One region of the Bacillus pfraonensis genome, then DNA from elsewhere that is predicted to be linked to it. Evidence: riboswitches for the same ligand, from Rfam matches in the RefSeq annotation. Region 1 holds a riboswitch; each other region holds the start of a gene.
The links. A riboswitch is a leader RNA that binds a small molecule or an ion and turns the genes downstream of it on or off. The one in region 1 is predicted to bind S-adenosylmethionine.
Positions count from the first base shown of each region.

Region 2: it holds a riboswitch for S-adenosylmethionine, as region 1 does, so the genes downstream of both, metK (methionine adenosyltransferase) here and KFD70_RS10940 (M20 family metallopeptidase) in region 1, are expected to answer to the same signal.
Region 3: it holds a riboswitch for S-adenosylmethionine, as region 1 does, so the genes downstream of both, KFD70_RS05235 (ECF-type riboflavin transporter substrate-binding protein) here and KFD70_RS10940 (M20 family metallopeptidase) in region 1, are expected to answer to the same signal.
Region 4: it holds a riboswitch for S-adenosylmethionine, as region 1 does, so the genes downstream of both, KFD70_RS17180 (methionine biosynthesis PLP-dependent protein) here and KFD70_RS10940 (M20 family metallopeptidase) in region 1, are expected to answer to the same signal.

Region 1 covers NZ_JAHCDO010000009.1:201,887-205,103, reverse strand. The annotation lists gene KFD70_RS10940 (M20 family metallopeptidase) at 98-1,300, opposite strand; SAM riboswitch class I at 1,393-1,497, opposite strand; gene KFD70_RS10935 (AAA domain-containing protein) at 1,584-3,217, opposite strand, start outside.
Region 2 covers NZ_JAHCDO010000007.1:120,298-123,514, forward strand. The annotation lists gene pckA (phosphoenolpyruvate carboxykinase (ATP)) at 1-1,008, opposite strand, end outside; SAM riboswitch class I at 1,238-1,359, shown strand; gene metK (methionine adenosyltransferase) at 1,526-2,725, shown strand; gene KFD70_RS08715 (hypothetical protein) at 2,834-3,013, opposite strand.
Region 3 covers NZ_JAHCDO010000004.1:111,341-114,557, forward strand. The annotation lists gene KFD70_RS05230 (ABC transporter ATP-binding protein) at 1-947, opposite strand, end outside; gene KFD70_RS05235 (ECF-type riboflavin transporter substrate-binding protein) at 958-1,506, opposite strand; SAM riboswitch class I at 1,645-1,762, opposite strand; gene KFD70_RS05240 (aspartate/glutamate racemase family protein) at 1,918-2,598, shown strand; gene KFD70_RS05245 (ATP-binding protein) at 2,683-3,217, opposite strand, start outside.
Region 4 covers NZ_JAHCDO010000016.1:106,983-110,199, reverse strand. The annotation lists gene metC (cystathionine beta-lyase) at 1-500, opposite strand, end outside; gene KFD70_RS17180 (methionine biosynthesis PLP-dependent protein) at 497-1,609, opposite strand; SAM riboswitch class I at 1,688-1,800, opposite strand; SAM riboswitch class I at 2,003-2,113, shown strand; gene KFD70_RS17175 (bifunctional homocysteine S-methyltransferase/methylenetetrahydrofolate reductase) at 2,184-3,217, shown strand, end outside.

The sequences.
Region 1 (3,217 bases):
GTACGTGAAACTAAAAAATAAGAAGCCTACCAAATAGATGTTAGGCTTCTTCTACTATCATTTTTCAATTTCTAAGTCTAAAAACTATATTTCTACATCACTGATTTCGCTGCGCTTCTTTAAATTCTTCCTTAATTTGAGCAAGTGTTCCTTCTTCTGTAATTAATCTGTATGCTGCATACGCTAATGCTTTTGCAGATGTAATTAATGCTTTATCGCCAAGTTCCGAACGAGCTGCTTCTCTAAATTCATTCGTATGAGCAATTAAATTGTCTGGACCAATTTTAATGTAAGGATGAATTGTTGGTACGACTTGACTTACATTCCCTGCATCTGTTGAACCGATTCCAAGTCTCTCTTTACGATTTACATCTTCACCAAGGTTTTCTAATTCCTCAGCAATCACTTCATTAAATGTTTTTGTTACTAATAATTCATCAATTTCATTTTGGAACTGATTGATTTTTACTGTTGTTCCTGTTGCTAATGCGGATCCCTGTGCAATATTTCGTACCTTTTCAGTTACTTCAGCACATCTTTTACGCGTTGCTGCGCGAATGAAAAAGCGAGCTGCTGCGTAATCTGGAATAATATTCGGCGCCTTTCCACCTTCAGTAATGACACCATGAATTTTCACATCTGCTGGAAGTTGTTGGCGAAGTGCATTAATCCCACTGTAAAGCTGAATAATCGCATCTAATGCATTAATTCCTTCCTCTGGTGATGCTGCCGCATGTGCAGACTTTCCATAAAAATGAAAATCAAGTGGATCAACTGCTAGCGATGGACTTGTTGTTGCTGTTTTTCCACTCGGGTGAATCATAAGTGCTGCATCGATATTGTTAAACAAACCTGCTTTCACATAACTTGCTTTGGCACTTCCATTTGGTCCACCTTCTTCTGCTGGTGTTCCAAATACGACGATTTCACCTCCAATTTCTTCAATTGTTTCTGATAATGCAATCGCTGCCGCAACACTTATTGTGCCAATTAAATTATGACCACACGCATGACCTAATCCAGGCAAAGCGTCATACTCTGCTAAAAAAGCAATTGTAGGTCCTTGCTTCCCTGAGCTTTTCCGTGCGATAAAGCCTGTTTCATGTCCTGCTATATTGTGTTGCAGTTGAAAACCTGCACTTCCTAGTAATAAGCTTAATGTTCTTGATGCAAAGAATTCTTGATTACCAATTTCAGGGTTCTCATGTATATCATGACTTGTTTTTACATACGTCTCTTTATTTCTTTCTATGCTTTCAGTAATACTATTTCGGTGTGACGTTACTTGTTTTGTTGTCATTTTCCTATTCCTCCTTTAAATTTACATATAAAAAAGCCTCTCTCTAAAAGATAGAAAGAGGCTTGAAAAATACAGATTCAAAAATGCCTTCTTTCTTATCTTTCAAGTCTTTCACTTGCTGGAATTGGCACAGTATTCATATTGAATCCGCTGCCGAGGTTTCATAGGGCCAGTCCCTCTACCTCTCTTGATAAGAAAATCGTTTTTATTTTCATAAAATTATATTAAATTATTTTCATTCTAGTTTTATTCCGACTAAATGTCAAGGAATTCCGATTTGATTTTACCGAATATCTAAAAATCCTTTTAAAACGCCAATCGTTTCAGGAGTATGCATTCTCGCACATATATAAGGGAATTCTGGACTTCCTTCAAACGTCATTTGTGACGTTAACGGCGCACCTACCCAAAAGATTTCATCATCAATACATATAAATGGAAGTGATTTATTTTGTCTTTGTACTCTTACATTTTTTAATGGAATGGGTCCATCGCTATATATTGTGACTTGCGCCACTGTACGCATTAATGCCTGCCATACTCTTTTATCTACCTGTCTTGTACTTGGAAGCGAAATAATAATTTTTTGTTTTGCTGACAAAATATCTTTTAACAATACTTTTGTCTCTTCCAAATTCATTTGCATAAACCATCTCAAGCGCTTTGTAATTTTTCGTTCGAACAACGGACGTGATGACCTGCGATCATACACATTTCCGTGTCTTTCTATGTGAGAAGTTAAATGAGATAACGCTTGTTTTCTCGAAAGATTTTTCCGCATATATTGGCAGTCCGATAACTGAATGAACTTCCCTCTTGCCCTCGTTACCGCAACGTTTACAAGACGATGATTTTTATGATCAAAAAATAACACACCAGGTCTTTCTTGCGGATAACTATCTACTGTATCAAATATCATCATGTCTCGTTCAGACCCTTGAAATTTATGAACAGTTGCCGCTAAAACAGGTGTATTTCGATACTTTGTTTTTTGCAATAGTTCTCTTATGCATGTTGATAAGAAACGGGACTGTGCGCGATATGGTGTGACAACTCCAATGGATTGAACACCATCTAATAAACCGATTAAAATCATTTGCATCGCAACAAGACCGGACATCATATTAAAACGTGAACCAGAAGCTGCATCTTTTAAAGAATAGGCTCCCATCAAACTAGTATCAAATAGAGCAGTCGCTTCATTTGCAAATGGCTGTAATTCCGCTAATTCCTGCCTTGCCGAAACAGAAGGATGGTCGAACACTCTATTCTTATAAATAAATGAGTTTGTAAATTTAGATATATCCTCATGCATCCGTCTTTGTTCTTGCAGCATAAATAAATTTGGATGTGCTTCATAACTATTTACAGATTGGACAATGCCAGCATGATAAAACATATCTTCCCCTAGCCATTTTCTAACAAGCTCATGGTTTGCCATCGCAATTGGAGGCAACTGTAAAAAGTCACCACAAACGACAATTCTTTTACCAAGAGAAGCAGCTAATGCGAGTTGCGGCACATATGCCATACTCACTTCATCTACAACAACTAAGTCAAATGTTCGCTCATAAATAAGAGAATCAATTGCGCATTTGGATAGCGTCGCACCAATTACTTTTGCATTTTCAATATATTCTCTTTCTACTTCTTTAATTTTCGCTCTTTGTTTTCTGAGGTCTCCTTCAATTTCTTGCATACGCTTTTTATCAGAAGCAGTTGCTTTATACGATAAGATTTTTTGTCGAAGATCTTGACGCATTTCCTCTAAATAGAGCTTTTCTTCTCCCCATGATCCATTCGTTGTTTCCACTAGTCTAGAAGCTAGTAATGTATCATGATTCCGTATATGTTCATGTTGGCTAAATCCATACCGGACGATTTCTCCTGGTGTCCATTTTTCTTTCTTTTCGATTT
Region 2 (3,217 bases), on a different contig from region 1:
TGCAACACTTGGCACTACGATATTATCAATCGCATCAATTGGGTATGCAGCACGTGTATTTTCTGTTAATGTAGTATCATTATAATCTGCAATACGTGTTTGATTATCAATTACAACGTTCTCAAGCACTGATCCAAATGTAATTGCATCAAAAATTTGTGGCTCTTTTTCATGAGACAGGTTAATACATTTCGCGTAGCAACCGCCTTCAATATTGAATACGCCGTTATCAGACCAACCGTGCTCATCATCACCGATTAATTTACGGTGTGGGTCAGCAGATAGTGTTGTTTTACCTGTTCCAGATAAACCGAAGAATAAAGCGACATCGCCTTCTTCACCTACGTTTGCAGAGCAGTGCATTGATAAAATATCTTGTTCTGGAAGTAAGAAGTTCATAATAGAGAAAATTGATTTTTTCATTTCTCCAGCGTATTCCGTACCACCAATTAATACGATGCGTTTTTCAAATGAAACCATGATGAATGCTTCAGAATTTGTGCCGTCGATCGCTGGATCTGCCTTAAAGCTTGGTGCAGAAACAATTGTAAATTCAGATTCATGATTTGCTAATTCTTCTTCAGTTGGACGAATAAATAATTGATGTACAAATAAATTGTGCCATGCATATTCGTTAACAACTTGTAATGGAAGACGATAGTTGCGATCAGCACCAGCGAATCCTTTAAACACGAATAATTCGTCTTTTTCCTTTAAGTACTCTAATACTTTTGTATATAATTTATTAAAATGTTCTTCAGAAATCGGTTGGTTTACAGATCCCCAAGCAATCTTATCTGCAACCGATGCTTCTTTCACAATGAATTTATCTTTAGGAGAACGTCCTGTATACTTTCCTGTAGAAGCAGAGACGGCACCAGTAGAAGTTAATTTCCCTTCGTTTCTCATTAGTACTTTTTCCACTAATTGTGGAACGCTTAGTTGAATCTGTGCATTGCTTCCGTTCAGTAATTCGTGTAATCCAATTTGGACATTCACAGTACTCATATTTATATACCATCCTTTTCATTTTAATGAAATATTTCTCGTAATCCCCACCAAGAGTATAACACAATCATATAAATAATGTATACTATTTATTTATTTTTGTTTGTGTGAATGTATAATTTTCCTATTAATATTTTGTTCGACAAGAAATGCGAAAAACTTGTAGGAATATGTGAATATTAATTGACAAATGAATATCATTTCTTTAGTATAGGTTGGGACGGATACTCTCTTATCCCGAGCTGGCGGAGGGACAGGCCCGATGAAGCCCAGCAACCTCACTTGTATTGGTAAAAACAAGTGAATAGGTGCTAAAACCTGTGCGAGGCGCAAGGTCTCGAACGATAAGAGCGAAGGGCAAAAAGCAGTATGCAAGTAGCAAATTAAACCTTTTCTCTATAAATAGGAAAGGTTTTTCTTTATGCTTGTGTGGGAGAATAAATGAATGTCGCAGTTTGTGGCAAATTAAGGATGAGTTCCGTACAATATATACAATTACTGTAGGGAGGTTTACCACATGACAAAACAACGTCATCTGTTCACATCTGAGTCTGTAACTGAAGGACATCCAGATAAAATTTGTGACCAAATTTCTGATTCAATTTTAGATGCGATCTTAGCAAAAGACGCAAATGCACGTGTAGCTTGTGAAACAACAGTAACAACTGGTTTAGTATTGGTAGCGGGGGAAATTACGACTTCTACTTATGTAGATATTCCAAAGATCGTTCGTGAAACAATCCAAGGAATCGGTTACACTCGTGCAAAATACGGATTCGATGCAGAAACTTGTGCAGTTTTAACATCTATCGATGAGCAATCTGCTGACATCGCTATGGGTGTTGACCAAGCGTTAGAAGCACGTGAAGGTCAAATGACTGACGCTGAGATTGAGGCAATCGGTGCAGGGGACCAAGGTTTAATGTTTGGTTTCGCATGTAATGAAACAAAAGAATTAATGCCACTTCCAATCTCACTTGCTCACAAATTAGCTCGTCGTTTAACGGAAGTACGTAAAGATGAAACATTAGATTATTTACGTCCAGACGGTAAAACGCAAGTTACAGTTGAGTATGATGAAAATGGTAAACCAGTACGTATCGATACAATTGTAATTTCAACGCAGCATCACCCAGAAGCTACGTGGGAACAAATCGATCGTGACTTAAAAGAGCAAGTAATCAAAGCTGTCGTACCAGCAGAATTAATGGATGAGGAAACAAAATTCTTCATTAACCCAACTGGCCGCTTCGTAATCGGTGGACCACAAGGGGATGCTGGTTTAACAGGACGTAAAATCATCGTCGATACTTACGGCGGATACGCTCGTCATGGCGGCGGTGCATTCTCTGGTAAGGATGCTACAAAAGTTGACCGCTCTGCGGCATACGCAGCTCGTTATGTTGCGAAAAACATCGTAGCAGCTGGCCTTGCTGAAAAAGCAGAAGTACAACTTGCATACGCAATCGGCGTAGCACAACCAGTATCAATTTCAGTTGATACATTCGGCACTGGTAAAGTATCTGAAGAAGTACTAGTAGAACTAGTTCGTAACAACTTCGATCTTCGCCCGGCTGGCATTATCAAAATGTTAGACTTACGTCGCCCAATTTACAAACAAACAGCAGCTTACGGACACTTCGGACGTACTGATGTAGATCTTTCATGGGAACGTACAGACAAAGCAGCAGCTTTAAAAGAGCAAGCTGGTCTATAATATAAGAAGAAAAAGCTTTGCGCGAAGGCGCAAAGCTTTTTTTATTGTATGGATTATAAGTTCAAGCTTGCTTGGATAGTTTATCCCGCATTAACGGAACAAATGCTATCATCCTTTCTTCTGACGCGCTTTTCCAGCACAAAATGCACTGCATAGCAAAAAGAGCGTTGCGAATCCCCAGCCACCGATTGCTGAATAAGGAACAGCATCCTTTAATGCCATCCCAGCACTGATGGAAGCGACAAATAGAAGGATAAATACCGTTGTAAGTTTTTGATAAAGTTCCATGAATAAGCCTCCTAATTATGAAAATTTGTTTAGTTTGCATCAGATTGTTCCGCGCGATTCAAAATCCAATTCAATAGGAAAGGGCGAGAAGAATTGCTGTACTTGTTAAGTATGTGTGGTCAGAACCGTCGGACATTTGGATAGAGAGTTTTTACAATATTGATATCTCATCCATAGGAAATAATTTGATAGTGGCTTAGATGA
Region 3 (3,217 bases), on a different contig from region 1:
AATGTGAAATTTTTGTGGGAATATGAAAATGAGAGATTTTCTATTTGACATAAGACTTCTTTTTTACATTGTTTTTTAGAAGCAGTAGAACTCATCATCCATTGCTTTATCGTTTTATTTAACTCCTCATTATTTAAAGTTTCAATTGGATAAATTTCTTCATCTAAAATATTCATTTTTAGATTTTTTAACACTTCAATATATATAGGTTCTCTTAACCCTATACTTTGTAAAATGTTTGCTTGTAAAATCTTTTTTGGTGAATCGATTGCTACAATATTCCCTTCATCTATTAATATAATTTTATCTAAGTCTAATTTTAATATCTCTTCTATTCTATGCTCAATAATAACGATTGTTTTATTTAATTGTTGATGTACCTTTTGAATAAGTTCTACTGCTTTTAAACTACTTATTGGGTCTAGATTTGCTAATGGCTCATCAAATAGTAATATGTCAGCATCCGTCGTTAGTAGCCCAGCAAGAGAGACAGTTTGTTTTTGACCACCAGATAATTCATGTGGGCTTCGTGAGTGAAATCTATGCATCTGTACTTTCTGTAAAGAGTCCATAACAACCGCCTTCATTTCCTCCTGTTCTACGCAATCATTTTCTAACGAAAATGCAACATCTTCCCCTACAGTTAACCCAATAAACTGGGAATCTTGATCTTGCAAAATAGTTCCTACAAGCTTACTTTGCTCAAAAATACTACTTTTTCGTGGATCCTTACCACATATTGAAATGTTCCCAGTACTTGATCCCTCATATGAAAAAGGGATCAGCCCATTTATACAATGGGCCAATGTAGATTTTCCTGATCCACTTCGACCAGCAATCAATACTTTTTCACCTGGATAAATATGAAGTGTGATATTCTTTAAAGTAGGTTCTGTCACTTGTTGATATTGAAATGTAAATTGTTCAAAGGAAATAATCGGCTTCATTGTGCTATCCCTACTTTTCAATTTTTAAATGTGTATGTTTTTTATTTGCTTTCGCTAATCCAAGTGTAATTGGTAAACCAAGGATTAAGAAAACAAGGACATCTGCAATCGTTGCACCAAGTACTTGAATAATAATTTTATCTAAAGGCTCTCCCATCACGATAATATCGAAAGCGCCGGCAAATATAATTCCAATAACAATCCCAAGTAAACCTGTTACAGCAAAATATGAAATATCTCGATTACCGAATGTTCCATTTTCCACACTGAAACTTGCTCGTTTTTGTACAAGTCCCATCGTAAATCCAATAATGCCTGAGCTAAGTACCCATCCCCACCATATTCCCCATCCAGCGATAGTATCTGTCACTGTATGACCGATAAGACCAATCAAAAGTCCTGCAAATGGTCCGAAAATCGCACCAAAAATTGTTAATATGGCCAGAGCTGGTTTTATAAATGTATTTGGGGCAATTGAAAGTCCCCATAGACCTAATACCCCATATATTGCAGAACCAATTCCAATTGCTACGACTAATTTTGTAGATAATTTGTTCATATGAATTCCCCCTCATTCTAGTTAGCTTATATTAGTCCTATATGTAAAAGAAAATGGAATTATTCATCTTCACTTCCTTTCTCCCCAATAAAAAATGACCTCTTATAGAAGAGGTCATTTGCGTATGGATATATGATCCTCTTATCTTTCAAAAGACAATATGTCTTTTGTGGAATTAGCACCTTCCTATTTCTATGAATAAATAGGGGTTGCTGAGGTTTCATAGGGCCGTTCCCTCCACCTCTCTGGATAAGTATTCGTTTGTAATTTGTATTATTGCACTAACGTGAATTAATTTCAATATTATTCTCACTATTTTTATTTTTATATAAAATGACAAATAAATCATTGTATTCTTATCGGAATTATGGAATAATTAATAACAAAACAGGTTAACAGGGGGAATGAGACATGAAAGTAATTGGGTTAATTGGTGGATTAAGCTGGGAATCAACATCTCTTTATTATAAACATATTAATACACTAACTTTATCTCAGTATAATCATAATGCAAAGCTTGTTCTATATAGCATGGATTTTGGCGAAGTGACGAATTTACTACAAAATCAACAATATGAAGAAGTGCAAAACCAACTCGTTCAAGTAGCTAAAAAAGTAGAACACTCCGGTGCAGATTGTATACTTATGTGTTCAAATACAGTACACCAATTTGCGGAAGAAGTAGAAAAAGCAATCTCTATCCCACTTCTTCATATTGGCGATGTAAGCGCTGAAGAAATTGTTGAACATGATGTGAAGCGGATTGGTTTGCTTGGAACAAAACAAACAATGGAACAAGATTTTTATAAAACGAGACTAGCTAATTATGGTATTGAAACAATTATTCCCAAAGAAGATGAACGAAATTTCATTCATCATGTCATTCTCCAAGAGTTAAGTAAAGGTATTATTTTAAAGCAATCCAAAGACCGTTTCTTACAAATTGTTCAAAATCTCATTAAAAACGGGGCAGAAGGAATTTTATTAGGATGCACAGAAATACCGTTACTCATTTCACAACAAGATCTTTCTATCCCTGTATTTGATACTGCTTTTTTACATGCCAAAATTGCAGTGCAATTCGCTGGCTAATCAAGAAAAGAAGCTATCTTACAAGATAATAAGATAGCTTCTTTTCTTTGCTGCTACTCTATATGAAATGGAAATTAATCTCTATTACCAAGACCCTGTTATAGATGGCATAGCTGAATGAGAAGTACCCTGCTCACTTTGAAACATAGGTAAATAAATAGTAACGGATGTTCCTACTCCTACCTCACTCATGATACTAATTCTTCCTTGATGACTTTCAATGATTTTATAACTGAGCATGAGTCCAATGCCAGTTCCTTTTTCCTTTGTACTATAAAAAGGTTCACCAAGCCTTTTTATTCTTTCTTCAGGAATTCCTACGCCCTCATCAACTATATTAATAATAACCTCTTCACGTTCTAATTTTTTCACAGAAATAGAGATTTGCCCTCCATCTGGCATTGCTTCAATTGAGTTTTGTAAAATATTAATAAAAACTTGTTTTAATTGATTTTCACAGCAATCAATTATTAATTCTTTTGATTCTATATGGAGATTAATTTGAATATTTGTCATGATTGCCTTTGTATTAATTAATGAAACGACATTTCTTAATATCAAACAAATATTTTTCTTTTCAGTTGGAATGACATCAGTCTTTGCGATTGATAAAAACTCA
Region 4 (3,217 bases), on a different contig from region 1:
GCTCCGGCAGATTTTGCTAATTCGCAAATGGCACGAATGTTGGTTACTTTTAATAATGGATTGGATGGCGTTTCAACGTAAAAGACTTTTGTATTTTGTCTAATATTTTGTTTTACTTCTTCTAAATTTGTCATGTCAACAAATGTATGTGAAACCCCGTAACGAGAGAGGACTTCTGTTACAATACGATACGTTCCTCCATATACATCTTCTGAAATGAGAACATGATCGCCTTGTGAGAGAAGGAGGAAGGCAGTAGAAATCGCTGCAATTCCAGATGCAAAGGCAAACCCTTTTGTTCCTCCTTCTAATAAAGCAATTATGTCCTCAAGTGCTTCACGTGTTGGATTTCCAGAGCGACTATAGTCGTATTTACCAAATGTATCTACATCAAATTGATGAAATGTTGATGTATTATAGATGGGGACGTTAACCGCGCCTGTTTGTGAATCATGTTTATAGTGGTTATGAAGTAAGAGTGTATCTAAAGAATAACTCATATTCTCACACCTTCTTTTACATGTTTAATAGCCTGCTTTAAGTCTTGAATTAAATCATCACCATTTTCAATACCAACAGAGAAGCGGAGGAGACGATTACATACGCCGCGTGCTGTACGAACTTCTTCTGGAATATCTGCATGTGTTTGTGTTGCTGGATATGTCATTAAACTTTCAACTCCGCCAAGGCTTTCTGCAAAGGTAATTAAAGATAAAGATTGTAAGAAAGGATTTATCCATTTTTCATCGCGAAGACGAAATGAAATCATGCCACCTCTTCCCGGATAAAAAACATCGGTTACACCATCTTCCGCGTTTAAATAAGAAACGATGTTCTTTGCATTTTCTTCATGCTGTTTCATACGAAGAGCTAATGTTTTCATCCCGCGAATTAATAACCATGAATCAAATGGACTTAATACAGCACCAGAAGCGTTGTGATAGTGGGCAAGTTCTTCACAAAGCGCTTGGCCTTTTGCAACGACAAGTCCGCTTAATACATCATTATGACCACCTAAATATTTTGTGGCGCTATGAAGAACAATGTCTGCTCCTTCTGTTAATGGTTGTTGTATATAGGGAGTGTAGAATGTATTATCTACAATAAGAAGGACTCCGTGCCGTTTGGCAACAGTTGCGACAGCTGCGATATCAGTAACTTGCATTAATGGATTGGTTGGAGTTTCTATAAAAATAGCTTTCGTTTGAGAAGTAATGGCTTGTTCTATTTGTTTTATAGATTGTGTATTTACGTATCTACATCGAATATTCCATTTTTCTTCATGTTCTGAAAATAAACGATAGGTTCCCCCATATAAGTCTTCTGATACGATAAGTTCATCTCCAGACCGGAATAAAGACAGAACAAGAAGAATCGCTGCCATTCCCGAACTACAGGCATATCCTTGTTCCGCTTCTTCTAAATCAGCAATTGCGCGTTCTAAAAGGCCGCGTGTTGGGTTTCCAGTTCGTGAATAGTCGAAACCTGTTGATTTTCCGATTCCTTCATGACGATAAGCTGTTGAAAAGTAAACAGGGGGATTAACCGTTCCTGTAGTCGTTTCGCTTCGATTCCCGATTTGAGCTAGTTTTGTTTCGATTGTTGACATGTTAAATTCCTCCTTGATAAAAAATAAAAAATAAAAAAAGCCTTCTAAGAAGAAGGCTTTCATGCGAATATAGTCTTCTCCTTATCTGTCAAATCTTTTCACAATTTGCTGGAATTAGCACCTTATTAACGAACATGTTAATGGTTGCTGAGGTGTCATAGGGCCAGTCCCTCTACCTCTCTAGATAAGAATAATTTGTATGAAATTTTATTATGATTTTAACTTTACAACAAAAGATAATTGAATTGCAACTTTATTTTAAATATTTTTTATCTTCCTGCTAATTTCATTGACTTTTAGTTTGTCCCATGATAAGTTTATTAGAAAATTAATAAAGATTGTTAAAAGGTACACGTATTTCCTTTTAAAAAATAAATTAATAATTAAGATAAACTCTTATTGAGAGCGGTGGAGGGAAAGGCCCTATGAAACCCGGCAACCTTCAAACGAAATGTTTGAAACGGTGCTAATACCTGCAGAACAATTTGTTTTGCATGATAAGAGGAGGATTGATGATGTCCCCCTCTTCAAGGTGAAGAGGGGGTTTTTATATTGATAGAAAAGAGGGAGACAAGTGAAAATTCTAGATTTATTATCAAAAGGAATTATTATCGGTGATGGAGCAGTTGGTACATTATTACATTCTCATGGTTTGCAAAGTAGTTTTGAAGAATTAAATCTATCAGATCCAGATTTAATTATATCTATTCATAAACAATATGTAGCTGCCGGTGCAGATATTATTCAAACAAATACATATGGTGCAAATGAAGCAAAATTGCGCATGTATGGTTTAGAAAATCAGGTTACCAAAATTAATAAAGCAGCAGTAAAGCTTGCAAAAGCAGCCGTGACAGACAAGAATGCTATTTTAGGGACGATTGGTGGTATGAAGCATATTGGAGCCGTTACAACGACTGATATGGAACGGGAATTTATGTTACTTGAGCAGGCCGAGGCATTATTAGAAGAAAAGATTGATGGATTATTATTAGAAACATTTTATGATGAATTCGAATTGCTACATGCGGTGAAAGTACTGCGAAAACAAACAGATATTCCAATTATTGCACAGTTAGCTCTTCATGAAGCAGGCACAACTCAAAATGGGAATGATGTAAATGAAATATTAAAACAGCTTTTAGATTACGGTGCAAATGTAGTCGGTTTAAACTGTCAGTTAGGACCGCTTCATATGACGGAAGCTTTTAAAATGATATCGATTCCGAAAAATGGTTATTTGTCAGCTTATCCAAATGCAGGCCTTCCAAACTATGTAGAAGGACGTTACGTATATGAAGGAAGTCCTGCTTATTTTGAAGAGATGACACCGAAATTTATTGAACAAGGTATTCGTTTGTTAGGGGGATGTTGTGGTACAACGCCAGCACATATTGAAGCGATGAAGCGTGCGATTGCGAATGTAACGCCTGTTACAGAAAAACAAATCGCTCCAAGACAACAAGTGGTTCCTATGCAAACAAAACGTGCTAGCACCCATGTTACTCTTGCGGAAAAAGCGAAGAAGCAAACAACAGTTGTTGTTGAACTAGATCCCCCAAAAACATTGGATACGCAACGTTTTTTTGAAGGGGCAAGGGCATTGAA